Aureimonas sp. SA4125: one gene and its partner. The protein of the gene in region 2 binds, or shares a complex with, the protein of the main gene of each other region. Links are inferred from orthologs where the notes say so. Each region holds a gene or a part of one and is shown on either strand. Other genes may lie near its edges. The genes, in order: secA and secY.

Region 1 (12,973 bases), 1.3 Mb from region 2 along the record:
GCTGGAGCGGAACCAGCCATCGAAGGAATGCCCCTCGGGCTCGCACCGCAGGGAGAAGGTGATCACTCGGCCGCCTCTGCGGAGGACGCCGGCGCGACGCTGAAGTCGCGGGCATTGCGCAGGTTCGGGATCTTCTGGCGCGCCGCCGCGACATCGGCCGTGTCGATCCGCGCAAGGGCCACGCCCGGCGCATCGCCATCGACTTCGGCGAGGATCCTGCCCCAGGGGTCGATGATGATCGAATGACCATAGGTCTCGCGCCCGTCGGCGTGGACGCCGCCCTGAGCGGCGGCGACGACGAAGGCGCCGTTCTCGATCGCCCTCGCCCGCAGAAGCACGTGCCAGTGCGCCTCCCCGGTCTGCCGGGTGAAGGCGGCCGGGGCCGTCAGGATCTCGGCCCCGGCGAGCGCCTCGGCCCGGAAGAGCTGGGGGAAGCGCATGTCGTAGCAGACGGCAAAGCCGAGCCGAGCCTTTTCGCCCGCGATGTCGAGATCGGCGACCTCGGCCTTGCCGCCGGGGCGGTAGGTGCTCGACTCGCGCCAGCTCTCGCCATTGTCGAGATCGACGTCGAACATGTGGATCTTGTCGTAGGTCGTCTGGAGACTGCCATCGGGGCGAAACAGGAAGGCGCGGTTGGCGACCATGCCGCCCTCGACGGCGACGGCGACCGAGCCGACATGGACGTGGATGGCGTAGCGACGGGCGAGCTCGGCGGCGGTGCGGACGATGACGTCCTCGGGCCCGTCCTTCAGCCTTGCCATCAGCCCGGCCTTGTCACGCTGGACCATGCCCGTCATCTCGGGGCTCTGCACATAGTGCGCGCCGCCGGCCACCGCCTCCTCGACGAGGGCCGAAAAATCGCGCGCATTGGCATCGGGATCGATGCCGGAACGCATTTGCAGGACGGCGGCGGTGAAAACGGTCATGTCTCTTCCTCGGGCCAACCGGCCCCTCGTGTTACGGCCGGATCAGGCGGCGAGAAGCGGGTCGAGCTTGCCCGCACGCTCCAGCGCATAGAGATCGTCGCAGCCGCCGACATGCGTCTCGCCGATAAAGATCTGCGGAAACGTCGCGCCGCCGTTCGAGCGCTGCATCATCTCCCTGCGCAGGTCCGGCGAATGGCTGGCGTCCTTCTCCTCGAAGGCGACGCCCTTCTTCTCCAGAAGCTGCTTTGCCCGCGCGCAATAGCTGCAGAGCTGGCGGGTATAGATGGTGACGTCGGTCATGGCGCTGGTCCTGAAATCCGCTATCCCCCCGATATGGACGCCTCATTCTTCCGCTGCAACCCGTGCAAAGGTCAAGACGTCGACATCCCGCGCACCGGCCCGAATCAGCGCAAGGGTGGCGCTGCCGACGGTGGCGCCGGTGGTGAAGACGTCGTCGACGAGAAGGACGCGCCTGCCGAGGATCGCGGCGCGCTGGCCCGGCACGATCTTGAAGGCGCCGCGCACGTTCTCCTGCCGTTGCCGGCGCCCGAGCCCGACCTGGCTGCGCGTCGCCTTCACCCGCGCCAGCGCCAGCGGCGCGGAGGCGAGCGCCCGGCCGCGCGCCGCCTCGCCGCGCACGAGCGCCCGCGCCAGTTCCGCCGACTGGTTGAACCGCCGCCGCCATAAACGCCCCCGGTGCAGCGGAACGGGCACGACGATCTCGGCATCGGCGAGGAGATCCTCGCCGGCGCGGCCCATCCAACTGGCCATCAGCGGCACGAGGTCGGTGCGGTCGCCATATTTCAGCGCGGCGACGAGACGGGCGGCGAGCCCGTCATAGATCACAGCGGAGCGATGGCGAGCGAAGGGCGGCGGGTCGGCGATCGCCTGCGGCGACACCGCCCCCTCCCCCGGATCATAGGAAAAGGGCAGGCCGAGCACGTCGCAATAAGGCCGCTCGATGAAGCGCAGGAGCGTCCAGCAACGGGCACAGAGAGCATCCGGGCCGCCGACCGCCACCCGGCAGCCGGCACAGACTGGCGGGAAAAGCAGGTTCGCCACGATCTGCGACATCACCCCGGCGCCACGCTGGACCGACAGTGCCATGCCCGTCTCCTGGAAAAAGGATCGAGGCCATCACGATACGCCGCCCTACATCGGCTACAAGCTTTGAAAGTCGCAGCAACGGAAAAACTAAATGAGCGCCACCCCGATCTTCGATCGCACCCTCCTTGATCGCCGCCGGCAACGCGTCTCCCTCGACCCCGCGGCGGCTTCGGCACGCTTCCTTCTGGCAAACGTCGCCGCCGAACTTGCCGAACGACTGTCGCTGGTCGAGCGGCACTTCGCCCTCGGCATCGACCTCGCCAGCCATTCCGGCGAGATGGCCGAGCTTCTCCGCCAGAGCGGCAAGGTGGGTACGCTGGTGCGGGTGGAACGCCTGGCCTCGCTCGTCGGCGACAGCCTTGCCGTGGTCGCCGACGAAGAGGCCCTGCCGCTGAAGGAGGGCTCGGCCGATCTCGTCGTCTCGGCATTGTCGCTGCATCTCACCAACGACACGCCCGGCGCCCTTATCCAGGCGGCGCGGACGCTGCGCCCGGACGGATTGTTCCTGGCGGCGCTCCTCGGTGGCGAGACGCTGAACGAGTTGCGCACCGCGCTTCTCGAGGCGGAGGCGGAAATCCGCGGCGGCGCCTCGCCGCGCGTTCCACCCTTTGTCGACATTCGCGACGCCGGTGCCCTGCTGCAGCGCGCCGGTCTTGCCCTTCCGGTGACGGACCAGGACCGGCTCACCGTGCGCTATGATTCGATGTTCGGTCTGATGCGCGACCTGCGCGCGATGGGAATGGCCAACCCGCTGACGGCCCGCAGCCGCACGCCGACGCCGCGTCGCCTTTTCCTGCGCGCGGCGCAGATCTACCAGGAGCGTTTCGCCGACGCCGACGGCCGCGTCCGCGCGACCTTCGACATCGTCTATCTCTCCGGATGGAAGCCGCATGAAAGCCAGCAGAAGCCGCTGAAGCCCGGCAGCGCCAAGGCCAGTCTCGGCGAGGCGCTCGCCGACCGTTCCCGGGTGTCCCGTCCGCCAACATCGTGACGGCCTCGCCGAAGCGGCGACCGGGCGCAAACGGGGCGAAACCTGCCAGCCTGCTGGCGGGCCAGCCTGCGGCCCATCGTGGCCGGGTGCGACGAGGGCAGTTTCACGGGCTGCCGTCGCGGTGACGCCGTCTCAGCAAGCGCCGCGCTGGGTACCATCCGGGAAGAGAAGGCACGGTCCCTTGTCGGGGTCCGTCAGCACGCTGAGGCGCGACACGTAGTGTTTCTTGTCCGAACGGACGCTCGAGCCCGTCGTGACGGTATCCAGCGTCTTGACGCGCTCGGCGGCCACGAGCTTGGCCTGGTGATCGGCGGTCGGCACGACGATCATCGCCAGCGCGACGGCAATCGATCCGAACAGGAGCGTGGCGCGAAACAAGCCGCCACGCGCTTCGACGAGGGTGTCGGAAATCCCCGACTTCTGACTGACATCTCTCATGGAACACCTCCGTCTGGCAAAGCGAGGCGGACCGGACCGCCGTCGCCTTCTCGACTTTGACTGTGCCGTGGGAGCGGTGAAAATTGCCTTAAACTGTCCTCTGGTCCTTCAGGATCGATTAGCACCTGAGGCAGGCATTTTCGGCGCGCCGCGGGCGGCAGCGGCGGGGCTCGCCGCTCAGAGGAGGTCGACGAGGAAGGGGATGATCGGCGCGTCGGCCGGCGGCATGGGATAGTCGCGCAGCGCTTTCGGCCGGACCCATTTCAGCCTTTGTCCCTCGCGCGGTGTCGCGATGCCCTCGAATCGGCGGCAGACATAGAGCGGCATCAACAGGTGAAAGTCCTGATATCTATGGCTTACGAAGGTAAGCGGCGCGAGGCAGGCGGCCTTCGTGACGATCCCGAGTTCTTCCTCAAGCTCGCGGATCAGCGACTCCTCGGGTGTCTCGCCCGGCTCGACCTTGCCGCCCGGAAACTCCCAGAGGCCGGCCATCGACTTGCCCGCCGGGCGCTCTGCGATGAGCACCCGCCCATCGGCATCGACCAGCGCGCACGCGACGACGAGAACCAGACTGATTGCAGACATGCTGAAGAGATCCTTAACTCTCGGACCCCGGCTGGTCCGCAAAGGCTGCGTGAGCGAGGTCCGGCTCGACGCGGTTCAGGCAGGCGGCGCGCGGTAGACATAGCGATAGGCCTCGACGAAGCCGAGCTTCCGATACATGGCGAGCCCCGCCGCGTTGTCGGCCTCGACCTGCAGCCAGGCGGTACGCGCCCCCATCGCCCGCGTGTGGCGCAGAGCCGCCGTGACGATGCCGCGGCCGATGCCGCGTTGCCGCCGGTCAGCGGACACCGCGACATCGAGGACGCCGGCAAGGTCGTTGTCCCGGATCGCCAGGGCGACGGCGACCGGTCGGGCTCCCTCCTCGAGCAGAAAGAGCGCCGAGGGCGGCCGGATCAATTCGAGGATCTCGGTCAGTCCCTCCCGCAGCTCGGCCGGCCGCTCGTGTACGACCAGACTGGCTTCGATGTAGCGATGGACGTCGCCGATCGGCGTGAGCTCGGACACGACGTCGGGGTCGCAATCCGTCAGGTCGAGACCGGCAAGATCTGCCGAGAAGACGATGGATTCGCCGAAGGACGACCAGCCGAGATCGTCGAGATGCTGGACAAGCTGCGGCGGCGCCAGCGGCGACTGGCGAAACAGAAAGGGCCGACCAAAGGACTTGAACCGCGCGGCCGCACGCTCGACCCTTGCCGGAATGTCGAGATGGTCGGATCGGTCGAGCGGGTTGACCGAGTTCAGGCGCTTGGCGGGAAAACCCGCGGTCAGCCTGACCGCCCAGGTCCCGTCGAACTCCGTCTGGCTCGCGGGCCAGGCGCGAAAGCCTGCGGCCTCCAGCCGCCGGACGACGGCGAGCTGCGTCAGGTTCTCAGCTTCGATAGTCGCCATTGATCTCGACATAGTCCTTCGTCAGGTCGCAGCTGTAGACGGTCCAGCGCCCGCTGCCGAGACCGAGGGCGACATGGATCGGCACTTCCTGCCCCTTCATCACGGCCGCGGCCGAAGCTTCGCTGTAGTCCGGATCGCGCTCGCCGTTCAGCGCCACGCGAACCCCGCCGAAGGAGATCGTCAGCCGGTCGCGGTCGGCGGGCTCGCCGGCCTTGCCGACGGCCATCACGACGCGGCCCCAGTTGGCGTCCTCGCCGGCGACGGCGGTCTTGACCAGCGGCGAATTGGCGATCGACAGCGCGATGCGCTTGGCCGAGGCGTCGCTGACGGCGCCCTCCACCGTCACCTGGATCTCGTGCCGGGCGCCCTCGCCGTCCCGCGCCACCTGGCGGGCGAGATCGAGGAGCATGCCGGCGAGCGCCGAGCGGAAATCCTCCAGCCTGATATCGGCAGGATCGGAAATCTCCGGGCACCCGCGGGAAGCGGCAGCGCCGGTCGCGATGAGAAGCAGCGTGTCTGAGGTCGAGGTGTCGCTGTCGACGGTCACCGAATTGAAGCTCGGCTCGACCGCCTGCGACAGCATGGCCTGGAGCGTCGCCGCCGGCAGCGGCGCATCGGTCGCGAGGAAGGAGAGCATGGTCGCCATATCGGGCGCGATCATGCCGGCGCCCTTGGCGATGCCGTTCAGCGTGACAGTGACGCCGGCGATCTCGACCGCACGGGTTGCGAGCTTCGGATAGGTATCGGTGGTCATGATGGCGTCGGCAGCGTCGCGCCAGCGTGCGCCGGTCGCCTCCTTGGCAAGCCCTTCCAGAAGATGGCTGAACTTGGCGGCGTCGAGTGGCTCGCCGATCACCCCGGTCGAGGCGAGGAAGACCTCGTTCGAGCGGCATCCCACCGCCTCCGCCGCGGCGACCGCGGTCATCGCCGTCGTCTCGCGGCCACGCCGTCCGGTGAAGGCGTTGGCATTGCCGGAATTGACGACGATGGCGCGAACGCTGCCGCCCTTCAGGTTCTCGCGGCAGAGATCGACAGGCGCGGAAGGACATTTCGAGCGGGTGAAGACCCCGGCGATGCTGGCGGGGGCGTCCAGCACCATCATCAGAACATCGGTCCGGCCCTTGTACTTGATGCCCGCCGCGGCGGTCGCGATGCGCAGGCCCTCGATCGCCGGCAGGTTGGCATAGTCGGTCGGTGCCAGCGGCGAGATGCTTGTGCTCATGGAAGTCCCCATCCCAGTGTCATTGAAAAAGGGGCGCGCCATCGCTGGCGCGCCCGTCAGTGTCCGGCGGTGGCTGCTTACTGCGCGGGCGCCGTGGCCGGCGCGGCATCGGCGGGCGCAGCGCCCGCAGGTTCCGCGCCCTCGGCCGGCGGAGCGGAGGCGGCCTTTTCCATCGCCTCGACGGCGGTCTTCATCGCCGGATCGACGTAGACGACCTTCTGTTCCTCGCGCGCCTTCTGCACCAGGACCATGTACTTCTCGCGCATGATGACCTGACGGATCTGCTCCTTCACCGCGTCGAACTCGGGCTGCTTCTGCGGGCGCTTCTCGGTCACCTGGATGATGTGCCAGCCGAACTGCGTCTGCACGGGCTGCTGGGTATACTTGCCGACTTCGAGCGCGTAGGCGGCCGTCTCGAACGGCGGCACCATCTGGCCGGGGCCGAAGAATCCGAGATCGCCGCCCTCGGGACCCGAGGGACCGTTCGACTGCTCGGCGGCGAGCGTCATGAAGTCGGCACCGCCGTCGAGCTTCTTGATGATTGCCTCGGCCTCTTCCTTGGTCTTCACCAGGATGTGGCGGGCATGCAGTTCCTCGACCGGCTTGATCTTGGCGACCTCGGCGTCGTAGCGCGCCTTCAGCTCGTCATCGGTGATGGCGTCGACGCCCTGCTTCTGGAAATAGGCATTGTGCAAAGCGCGCTCACGCAGGAAGGCGATGCGCGCCTCGACGACCTTGTCCTTCGCGATTCCGGCCTTCTCGGCTTCCTGCGCCAGCGACTTGATGTCGATCAGCGCCGAGAGGACGGCGAGTTTGCGCTGCTCGGGCGGCAGCTTGCTGAACTGCTCGCCGAGATCCTGCGCAGCCAGGTCGAGATCGCCTGCCGTGATCGACTGGTCGCCGACCTTGGCGACGACATCGCTATCGGCGGCCAGCGACGGGACGGCCAGCGTCATCAGGGATAGGCCGGTTGCGGCGAGCAGAAGCTTGATGGTCTTGGTCATGAAGGTTCCTCGGGTCATCTCGGGGTAAGAAGCCGGCGCCCGTTGCCAGATCTTCCTGAAAACGGGTTCTGAAAGTCTTGGCTTTGCGGTCTTTTAAGGGCCGGAGCGCGCCTCTCTGCGGCGTTGACATCGCTTTGCCCCCCTCTTATCTCTCTCGCGTCGTCAAAGTCCAGCCGCGCCCCTGTCGCGACCCAGGCAGACAGGGGACGGGCCTTATGCCGGAACGATACGCAAGCCCCTGATCCTGCTGCGCAATTGGCTTCGGCAAGCCGGCATGGCGGCACTGCCTCGTGATCGGTTGGGGCAAGGTCTGGACCGCTTTGCGGCCGCTCGTCGGTAGATCCCTCCACCGGCAAGCGTCTCGATTCATCTTTAGAAAGGCCTGTTCATGGTCAGTCTCGGCGGCATCGCCCGCAAGTTGCTCGGTTCGTCGAACGATCGGGTTGTTCGACGTTTCGAGCCCTTCGTGCGGGAAATCAACGCGCTCGAGGCCTCGCTGGTAGGCTTGAGCGACGAGGCGCTGCGCGGCCGTACCGACGAGTTCCGAGCCCAGATCGCCGCCGGCACCCCGGTCGACAACCTGCTCGTTCCGGCCTTCGCGACAGTGCGCGAAGCCGCCAAGCGGGCTCTCGGCATGCGCCATTTCGACGTCCAGATGATCGGCGGCATGGTCCTGAACCGCAAGTCGATCGCCGAGATGCGGACCGGCGAGGGCAAGACCCTCGTCGCGACCCTACCCGTCTATCTCAACGCGCTTGCCGGCAAGGGCGCGCACGTCGTCACCGTGAACGACTATCTCGCCACGCGCGACGCGGAATGGATGGCCAAGGTCTATCGCTTCCTCGGAATGTCCGTCGGCATCATCACGCACGGCCTCTCGGACGACCAGCGTCGCGCCGCCTATGCCTGTGACATTACCTACGCCACCAACAACGAGCTCGGCTTCGACTACCTGCGCGACAACATGAAGTACGAGCGCGGCCAGATGGTGCAGCGCGGCCATCACTTCGCGATCGTCGACGAGGTCGACTCGATCCTGATCGACGAGGCGCGCACGCCGCTCATCATCTCCGGCCCGCTCGACGACCGATCCGATCTCTACAAGACCATCGACGCCTTCATCCCGCAGCTCGGTCCCGAGGACTACGAGCTCGACGAGAAGCAACGCCAGGTCTCGTTCACCGAGGACGGCACAGAGAAGCTCGAGCGTCTGCTGGAATCGGCGGGCCATCTCGTCGGCGCCTCGCTCTACGACATCGAGAACGTCGCGATCGTCCACCATGTGAACAACGCGCTGAAGGCCCACACGCTGTTCCAGCGCGACAAGGACTACATCGTCCGCAACGACGAGATCGTCATCATCGACGAGTTCACCGGCCGCATGATGCCGGGCCGGCGCTATTCGGAAGGCCTGCACCAGGCGCTGGAAGCCAAGGAGGGCGTCACCGTCCAGCCCGAGAACCAGACGCTCGCCTCGATCACCTTCCAGAACTATTTCCGCATGTACGAGCGTCTTGCCGGCATGACCGGCACGGCGTCGACGGAAGCGGCCGAGTTCGGCGACATCTACGGCCTCGATGTGCTGGAGATCCCGACGAACCTGCCGGTCAAGCGCATCGACGAGGACGACGAGGTCTACCGGACGGCGGACGAGAAGTTCAAGGCGATCGCCAACGAGATCAACGAGGCGGCTGGCCGCGGCCAGCCGGTCCTCGTCGGCACGACCTCGATCGAGAAGTCCGAAATGCTGGCCGAGCGGCTGGCCAAGGGCGGGCTGAAGAATTTTCAGGTGCTGAACGCCCGCTATCACGAGCAGGAGGCCTATATCGTCGCGCAGGCGGGCGTGCCCGGCGCGGTGACGATCGCCACCAACATGGCCGGTCGCGGCACCGACATCCAGCTCGGCGGCAATGCCGACATGCGCATCGAGCACGAACTGAAGGACATGCCGGAGGGCCCGGAGCGGACCGCCGCCGAGGAGGCGATCCGGACCGACATCAAGCGCCTGAAAGATCAGGCGCTGGCTGCCGGCGGCCTCTACGTTCTGGCCACCGAGCGGCACGAGTCGCGGCGCATCGACAACCAGCTGCGCGGCCGCTCCGGCCGTCAGGGCGATCCCGGCCGGTCAAAGTTCTTCCTGTCGCTGCAGGACGACCTGATGCGCATCTTCGGCTCCGAGCGCATGGACACCATGTTGACCCGGCTCGGCCTGAAGGAGGACGAGGCGATCGTCCACCCCTGGATCAACAAGGCGCTGGAGAAGGCGCAGAAGAAGGTCGAGGCGCGCAACTTCGACATCCGCAAGAACCTTCTGAAATACGACGACGTGATGAACGACCAGCGCCGCGTCATCTTCGAGCAGCGGCTCGAACTGATGGATGCGGAAGGGCTGACGGAGACGGTCACCGACATGCGCCAGGCGACCATTGAGGCCGCCGTCGCCCGACATATTCCCGAGCGCGCCTATCCCGAGCAGTGGCAGACCGCCGAGCTGCGCGAGGAGTGCCTGGAGCTTCTCAACCTCGATCTGCCGATCAAGGAATGGGCCGACGAGGAAGGCATCGACGAGACCGTCATCCGCGAACGCATCCTCGACGCCGCGGACGCCATCTTCGCCGAGAAGACCGAGCGTTTCGGGCCGGAGATGATGACCTACATCCAGCGGTCGGTCGTCCTCCAGACCATCGACCTTCTCTGGCGCGAACATCTGGTCAACCTCGATCACCTGCGCTCGGTCGTGGGTTTCCGCGGCTACGCCCAGCGCGACCCGCTGAACGAGTACAAATCGGAGGGCTTCGAGCTCTTCGAGACGATGCTCGGCCATCTGCGCGAGCGCACCACCGCGCAGCTGATGCGCGTCGAGGTCGTGCGGCAGGATGAGCAGCAGCAGTCTCAGGACGATCTGCTGCCGATGATGACGGCGCATCACATCGATGCCACGACCGGCGAGGACGATGCCACCGGCCTGTCCGCCGACAACGAGGATCCAAGCCTCTGGGGTGTCGTCGGTCGCAACGAGCCCTGCCCCTGCGGCTCGGGCAAGAAGTTCAAGCACTGCCACGGCGCTTTCGCCTGAGAGCGGGAGCCGGCAGGCGGCACGTTCAAGGACCGGGGCGGCAGCGTCCCGGTTTTTTATGCGCTGACTGAAGCGTTGCCGCCCTCGGAATGCGGGATGGAGCCGGCAACCGGCCTTGTCCCGCCTCGATCGGCGTCGCTGGCTGGGAAGTGCCGGTGGCGCGGCGCTTTCCGGCGCGGTGCCGGCAACGAAGGACGATTTGAGCGCGACGGCTTCGCTGCGGCGCTCGTCGGCCGAGCACTCCGACGGGGCAAGCCGCGGGAGGAGGTCCGCAGCCCATCCCGCGCCTTGGCGTTCGGTCGGCTCGCCATGACCATGCGAACGGCCGGCCGCCGACGCGGTCCGGCGACGCGCGGCCCGGCCGGGACTACTTCGTGAAGCCGTCGAAAACGGTCGCCTTGCGGGTCTTCAGCGGCTTGCCGAAACGGTCGAAACCTTCGCGGCGGTGCTGCTCGGCGGCATAGGCATCGGCGGTGATCGGCGTGCCGGTCTTGTAGCTGAAGGTCGAGACGGGCGCGAATTCGTGCGGCTTCATCTGCGCAAACAGCCTGTCTTCCTCGGCCTGGTCGGACAGGCGCTTGGCGGCGACCTCGACGGTCTCCTCGACCACCGGGCAGGGCCCTGCCGGCAGGAGGGTCTGGCCGGGCTCCAGCAGGGGATCGAAGACGTAGCGCTTTTCGCAGACGCCGACATTCGGCACACGCTTGGTGAGTTCGAAACGGTCCGACCCCTCCTTCAGCATCTTCCAGAACGCGTAGTGCTCGGACTGGCGATGCCGGGCAAGGTTCTTCGGTGTCATGCGGAAGGGAAAGGCCTGGATCTGGAACGAGCGCTGACCGCCGGCAAAGCTGTCACGGGCGAGCGCGTAGAGTTCCTCGACCTGCCAGTCGTCCATGGCGTAGCACCCGGACGAATTGCACGAGCCGTGGATCATCAGGTTCTGGCCGGTAAAGCCGTGCGAGCGGTCATAGGCGTTGGGATAGCCGATGTTGACGGCGAGATGGTGCTGAGAGCCCGGGTTCAACTGCGACGGCACGACGGTGTAGAAGCCCTCGGGCCCCTGGCGATCGCCTTCGGCCTTCTTGGGCCCGAGCTTTCCGGACCAGGCGCAGATCGAGTAGGTCTTCAGAAGTTCGTACTTGCCGCTCGACTTCTGCTTCCAGACCTCGAGCGCGGATTCTTCCTTGAACAGACGAACCAGGATCGGCGACGTCAGCCCCATGTCCTTGGTCTTCATCACCTTGATGAGGGCAGCGGGAACCGGCGCCTGCGGTCCCATCAGGTCGCCGAAATCGGCGCCCGGCTGACAGGCCGAGACGGCAAACAGGCTGACCGCGAGCGCGGCGGCAGTGATCAGACGTCTGACGAGCATGCCCGTCCCCCTGTTCGGCAGGGGGCTTCAACCCCGCTGCCCCTTGCATCCATCCTGCCCCACGGCCGCACAGACCGCTGGCACCAGCCCGAACCCTGGCAAACCCTTGCTCGGACTCAGACAATTTGTCTCTTGTTTTGACTCCGCGGGCCCTAACGATGCGTTAACATCGCAGCCCCGGCCGCGGAATACGCCCTTCGATCCCACAAGGACGACGCCATTGTGACGAAGGTCGAGCGGTAACGCTAGGTCACGAGCGTGGCGGTTCTGCCACGATCGCCGCAAAAGGGGACGAGCGGCCCTGGCGAACTTACAAATTCCGGCCGATCGCCAGGAACTTTTCGCGGCGTTCGCGCCGCAGCGTCGCGCCATCGCGGGGCGTCAGTTCCGCAAACGCCGCCCGGATGCGCTCTGCCGTGGTGTCGATCGCCACACCGGCATCGCGATGCGCGCCGCCGATCGGCTCGGGCACGATTTCGTCGATGACGCCGAAGCCCTTCAGGTCCTGTGCGGTGATCTTCATCGCCTGGGCAACGTCCTGCGCCCGTGTCGCGTCGCGCCAGAGGATCGAAGCGCCGGCTTCCGGCGAGATGACGCTGTAGATGGCATGCTCCAGCATCAGCACCCGGTTGGCTGCTGCCAGCGCGATGGCACCGCCCGAGCCACCCTCGCCGATGATCACCGACACGAGCGGCACCTTCAGGTTGAGGCAGGCCTCCGTCGAGCGGGCGATCGCCTCGGCCTGGCCGCGCTCCTCGGCGCCGATGCCGGGATAGGCACCGGCCGTGTCGACCAGCGTCAGGACCGGAATGCCGAAACGCTCGGCCATCTCCATGATGCGGACAGCCTTGCGGTAGCCCTCGGGGCGGGCCATGCCGAAATTGTGCTTCAGCCGGGTCTGGGTGTCAGACCCCTTCTCCTGGCCGATGATCGCGATCGACTGCCCGTCCAACCTGCCGAAGCCGGAAATGATGGCGTGGTCCTCGGCGAAGAAGCGGTCGCCGGCCAGCGGCGTGAAGTCGGTGATCATCCGCTCGACATAGTCGAGGCAATGCGGCCGGTCGGCGTGACGGGCGACCTGCGTCTTCTGCCAGGGCGTCAGCTTTCTGTAGAGGTCGAGCAAGGCATCGTGCGACCGCTTCTCGAGCCGCTGGATCTCCTCGGTGACGTCGACGCCATCCTTGTTCTCGCCGATCCCCTTCAGCGCGATGATCTGGCTTTCAAGGTCGGCGACCGGCTTTTCGAAGTCGAGATAGTTGTGCATGAGCGACCGAAGCCGTCCTTTCGACACAGGGAGATCCCCGGCACCTCTCGTGAGGTCAGCGGGGCTTGTCGGCCGCCGGCGGAAGGCGGGTCAGAGTGCGGCGCAAACTGACGATGTGCCC
Region 2 (4,323 bases):
ATCGCAACAACCGCACCGAGCGTGACGACGGTTTCGTCGACAAGCTGGTTCACATCAATCGCGTCGCCAAGGTGGTGAAGGGTGGTCGCCGTTTCGGCTTCGCTGCTCTCGTCGTCGTCGGCGACCTCAAGGGTCGTGTCGGCTTCGGCCACGGCAAGGCGCGTGAAGTGCCTGAGGCCATCCGCAAGGCGACGGAAGCCGCCAAGCGCGACCTGATCTTCGTGCCGCTGCGCGATGCGCGTACGCTCCATCACGACGTCGCTGGCCGCCATGGCGCCGGCAAGGTCTACATCCGCTCGGCCGAGGCTGGTACCGGCATCATCGCCGGCGGTCCGATGCGCGCGGTCTTCGAGGCCGTCGGCGTTCATGACGTCGTCGCCAAGTCCCTCGGTTCGTCCAATCCCTACAACATGGTGCGCGCGACCTTCGACGCGCTCAAGGGATCGATGCATCCGAAGGATGTCGCCTCCCGTCGTGGCATCAAGTATTCCGCGCTCCAGGCTCGCCGTCGCGACCTCGTAGCCGTTGAAGACTGATAGGCCGAAGATTGATTTGGCGGGGCAGGGCGCTCGGAGCGTCCGCCTGCCTGACGAAGGAGCCAAGCGATGGCCGATACGAAAACCCAGGGCAAGACTGTCACAGTCGAACAGATCGGTAGCCCGACCCGCCGTCCGATCGAGCAGCGCCAGACGCTGATCGGTCTCGGCCTCAACAAGATGCACCGTACCCGGACCCTCGAGGACACGTCCTCGGTTCGCGGCATGATTGCCAAGGTCAGCCATCTCGTCCGCGTTGTGGACGAGGCCTGATCCCGAGGAGCTTATCCGATGAAACTCAATGAGATTTCCGATGTGGCCGGCGCCACCCATTCGCGCAAGCGCGTGGGTCGCGGTATCGGTTCGGGAACCGGCAAGACCGGTGGCCGCGGCGTCAAGGGACAGAAGTCCCGTTCGGGCGTTGCGATCAACGGCTTCGAGGGCGGCCAGATGCCGCTGTATCGCCGCCTGCCGAAGCGCGGCTTCGTGAACATCTTCGCCAAGGACTACACCGTGGTGTCCCTGGCGCGCATCCAGATCGCGATCGACGCCGGCAAGCTCGATGCGAGCAAGCCGATCGACGTCGACGCGCTGAAGCTGGCCGGCATCGTTCGCAAGACCCGCGACGGCGTTCGCCTGCTCGGCGACGGCGAAGTGACCGGCAAGCTGGCGATCACGGTCGCCGGTGCGTCGAAGTCGGCGATCGAGAAGATCGAAAAGGCTGGCGGTTCCGTCACGCTTCCCGCGGTTGCCGCGGAAGCCTGATCACCGGCCGGGCGAGGGCTGAAGCCTTCGCTTGATTGCGTCGGCACAGCCGCCTATCTCTCGTGCTCCCTCGGGGGGAGGGGGCTGTTCGTCCGACTCCCCCTTGAGGCAATCCGGAGATAACACGCGATGGCATCGGCTGCGGAACAACTTGCCGCGAATCTGAATTTCTCTGCCTTCTCGAAGGCCGGAGACCTCAAGAAGAGAATCTGGTTCACCCTCGGGGCCCTTCTGGTCTACCGCCTGGGAACCTACATCCCGATGCCCGGCATCAACCCGGAAGCGCTGGCTCAAGCCTTCCAGCAGCAGTCCTCCGGCATTCTCGGCCTGTTCAACATGTTTGCCGGCGGCGCCGTCGGGCGCATGGCGATCTTCGCCCTCGGCATCATGCCCTACATCTCCGCTTCCATCATCATCCAGCTGATGACCTCGGTCATTCCGACGCTGGAGGCGCTGAAGAAGGAGGGCGAGCAGGGCCGCAAAGTCATCAACCAGTATACGCGCTACGGTACCGTGCTCCTGGCTCTGGTGCAGGCCTACGGCATCGCCGCCGGCCTCGAATCGTCGTCCAACATCGTCAGCGATCCCGGCACGTTCTTTCGCATCTCCACCGTCCTGACGCTCACCGGCGGCACGATGTTCCTGATGTGGCTGGGCGAGCAGATTACCTCGCGCGGCATCGGCAACGGCATCTCGCTGATCATCTTCGCCGGCATCGTCGCGAATCTTCCGAGCGCCATCGCCAACCTGCTGGAGCTTGGCCGCACCGGAGCGCTGTCGGCGGCGATCATCCTCATCGTGATCTTCGTGGCGATCGCCTGCATCGCGGGAATCGTGTTCTTCGAGCGCGCCCAGCGCCGGCTGCTGATCCAGTACCCGAAGCGTCAGGTCGGCAACCGGATGTTCCAGGGCGACACCTCGCACCTGCCGCTGAAGCTGAACACCGCCGGCGTCATCCCGCCGATCTTCGCCTCGTCGCTTCTGCTCCTGCCGGTGACGGTCGCCAATTTCGCCGATACGGCGAGCCTGCCGGGCTGGGCGGGGACGGTCATCGCGTCGCTCGGACATGGGCGTCCGCTCTACATGCTGCTCTACGCGGCGATGATCGCCTTCTTCGCCTTCTTCTACACGGCGGTGGTCTTCAATCCGAAGGACACGGCAGACAACCTGAAGAAGCACGGTGGCTTCATCCCCGGTATTCGTCCGGGCGATCGTACGGCGGAGTATATCGACTTTGTGCTGACCCGGATTACGGTGATCGGCGCTATCTATCTGGTCGTCATTTGTCTACTGCCCGAATTCCTCATATCGGCCGCCGGCGTTCCGTTCTATCTCGGTGGCACCTCGCTGTTGATCGTGGTCAGCGTGACGATGGATACCGTCGCCCAGGTGCAGGGACACCTGCTGGCACATCAATACGAAGGGCTCGTCAAAAAGGCGAAGCTCCGTGGGGGGAAACGGGGAGCAAGATGAGGCTGATACTTCTAGGGCCACCGGGTGCGGGCAAGGGGACGCAGGCCCACCGTCTCATCGTGAAATACGGCATCGTGCAGCTCTCGACCGGCGACATGCTGCGGGCCGCGGTCGCGGCGAAGACCGAGATCGGTCTCAAGGCGAAGTCGGTGATGGATGCCGGCTCGCTCGTCTCGGACGAGATCGTCAATGCCATCATCGCCGAGCGGATCGACCAGGCGGACTGCGCCAACGGGTTCATTCTCGATGGCTATCCCCGGACGCTTCAACAGGCCGATTCGACTGAGGCCATGTTGAAGGCGAAGGGGATGAAGCTCGATCACGTGATCGAGATGCGCGTCGACGACGAGGTCCTCGTCCATCGCGTCTCCGGGCGCTACACCTGCGCTGAATGCGGCGCTGTCTATCATGATACCGATCGCAAGCCGCGTGCTGAGGGTGTGTGCGACGACTGCGGGCATTCGAACTTCAAGCGTCGCCCCGATGACAATGCCGATGTGATGCGCACCCGCTTGCGCGCCTACTACAAGGAGACCTCTCCTCTGGTGGGCTATTACCACTGCAAGGGGATTCTCAGCTTCATCGACGGCATGAAGGCCATCGACGAGGTGACGGCGGATCTCTCGGCGATCATCGAGAGTACCGGGAAGGCTGCTGCCGTCTGACCGCGACGACATCGGATCCCGGGGCCTCGAGCCCCGGCTGACAAGCAATGAGAAGCGCCGGCTTGGTTGACTCCCGCCGGACTTCCAGACTATATCCGGCGCCATATCGCGATTTTCCTGCGGTCGGCCCGGGTTCCTTTCGAGGAGCACGAGCCGGGCGCTGTTCGCTTATCGGCTCCGTTCCTTGCTTCACAAGGGCTTCGAGCCCCATTTTCAAGGAGTACGGACTTGGCCCGTATCGCAGGCGTTAATATCCCGACCAACAAGCGCGTCGTCATTGCGCTTCAGTACATTCACGGCATCGGTCCGACCGTCGCGAAGGAAATCGTCGAGAAGGTCAATCTCGGCCCCGAGCGCCGCGTCAACGACCTGACCGATTCTGAAGTCCTCCAGATCCGCGAGATGATCGACCGCGACTATCAGGTCGAGGGCGACCTGCGTCGCGAGACATCCATGAACATCAAGCGTCTGATGGACCTCGGCTGCTATCGTGGCCTGCGTCATCGTCGCGGCCTTCCGGTCCGTGGCCAGCGCACGCACACCAATGCCCGCACGCGCAAGGGTCCTGCCAAGGCGATCGCCGGCAAGAAGAAGTAATTGCCGAGGCGCCCGCTGAGCGGGCGCTTGGGTGGTGGAGCCGCTGGAACTACGGCGGTGTCGATATCTCAAGGAAGAATGAACCATGGCTAAAGAGCAGCGCATCCGCCGTCGCGAGCGCAAGAACATCTCGTCGGGCGTCGCGCACGTGCAGTCGACCTTCAACAACACCCTGATCACCATCACCGACGCGCAGGGCAACACGATCGCCTGGTCGTCGGCTGGCGCCCAGGGCTTCAAGGGCTCGCGCAAGTCGACCCCGTTCGCCGCCCAGATCGCTGCCGAAG

What was found.
Region 1: the proteins of secY (region 2) and secA are in contact, whole or in part, in a crystal structure (PDB 3DIN), measured with the Thermotoga maritima proteins. The link is inferred for Aureimonas sp. SA4125 from one-to-one orthologs. Residues at the interface, in WP_004081795.1 of Thermotoga maritima: Glu108, Gly109, Glu110, Glu111, Ala236, Glu237, Arg238, Arg239, Ile240, Thr241, Ile242, Gln243, Tyr244, Ala245, Arg246, Arg247, Val248, Thr249, Gly250, Arg251, Arg252, Val253, Tyr254, Gly256, Ala257, Ser258, Thr259, Tyr260, Leu261, Pro262; in WP_004082002.1 of Thermotoga maritima: Glu261, Ala262, Arg263, Lys300, Ala301, Arg302, Thr303, Ile304, Ile305, Leu323, Tyr324, Asp325, Pro326, Val329, Ser330, Tyr333, Ile336, Lys340, Phe345, Val349, Glu363, Phe364, Tyr374, Ser375, Gly376, Gly377, Glu393, Ile395, Thr482, Ser483.

The regions. Positions count from the first base shown.
Region 1 is NZ_AP025032.1:3,837,016-3,849,988, forward strand. What follows is about bases 7,158-10,416. They hold secA (preprotein translocase subunit SecA), read left to right. Parts: upstream 7,158-7,528; coding sequence 7,529-10,216; downstream 10,217-10,416. Also shown: Sa4125_RS18175 (DUF1178 family protein), read right to left, coding at 1-66; Sa4125_RS18180 (carbon-nitrogen hydrolase family protein), read right to left, coding at 63-926; grxC (glutaredoxin 3), read right to left, coding at 969-1,226; Sa4125_RS18190 (ComF family protein), read right to left, coding at 1,269-2,033; Sa4125_RS18195 (methyltransferase domain-containing protein), read left to right, coding at 2,125-3,024; Sa4125_RS18200 (hypothetical protein), read right to left, coding at 3,157-3,462; Sa4125_RS18205 ((deoxy)nucleoside triphosphate pyrophosphohydrolase), read right to left, coding at 3,640-4,047; Sa4125_RS18210 (GNAT family N-acetyltransferase), read right to left, coding at 4,123-4,914; bifunctional glutamate N-acetyltransferase/amino-acid acetyltransferase ArgJ, read right to left, coding at 4,895-6,136; Sa4125_RS18220 (peptidylprolyl isomerase), read right to left, coding at 6,214-7,140; Sa4125_RS18230 (murein L,D-transpeptidase family protein), read right to left, coding at 10,584-11,588; Sa4125_RS18235 (acetyl-CoA carboxylase carboxyltransferase subunit alpha), read right to left, coding at 11,899-12,852. UniProt on the Escherichia coli protein: Required for protein export, interacts with the SecYEG preprotein conducting channel.
Region 2 is NZ_AP025032.1:2,503,492-2,507,814, reverse strand. The notes cover bases 780-3,602. They hold secY (preprotein translocase subunit SecY), read left to right. Parts: upstream 780-1,430; coding sequence 1,431-2,774; downstream 2,775-3,602. Other genes in these bases: Sa4125_RS11590 (adenylate kinase), read left to right, coding at 2,771-3,439; rplO (50S ribosomal protein L15), read left to right, coding at 828-1,301; rpmD (50S ribosomal protein L30), read left to right, coding at 780-809. In the rest of the region: rpsE (30S ribosomal protein S5), read left to right, coding at 1-536; more of rpmD, read left to right, coding at 606-779; rpsM (30S ribosomal protein S13), read left to right, coding at 3,668-4,036; rpsK (30S ribosomal protein S11), read left to right, coding at 4,122-4,323. UniProt on the Escherichia coli protein: The central subunit of the protein translocation channel SecYEG. Consists of two halves formed by TMs 1-5 and 6-10.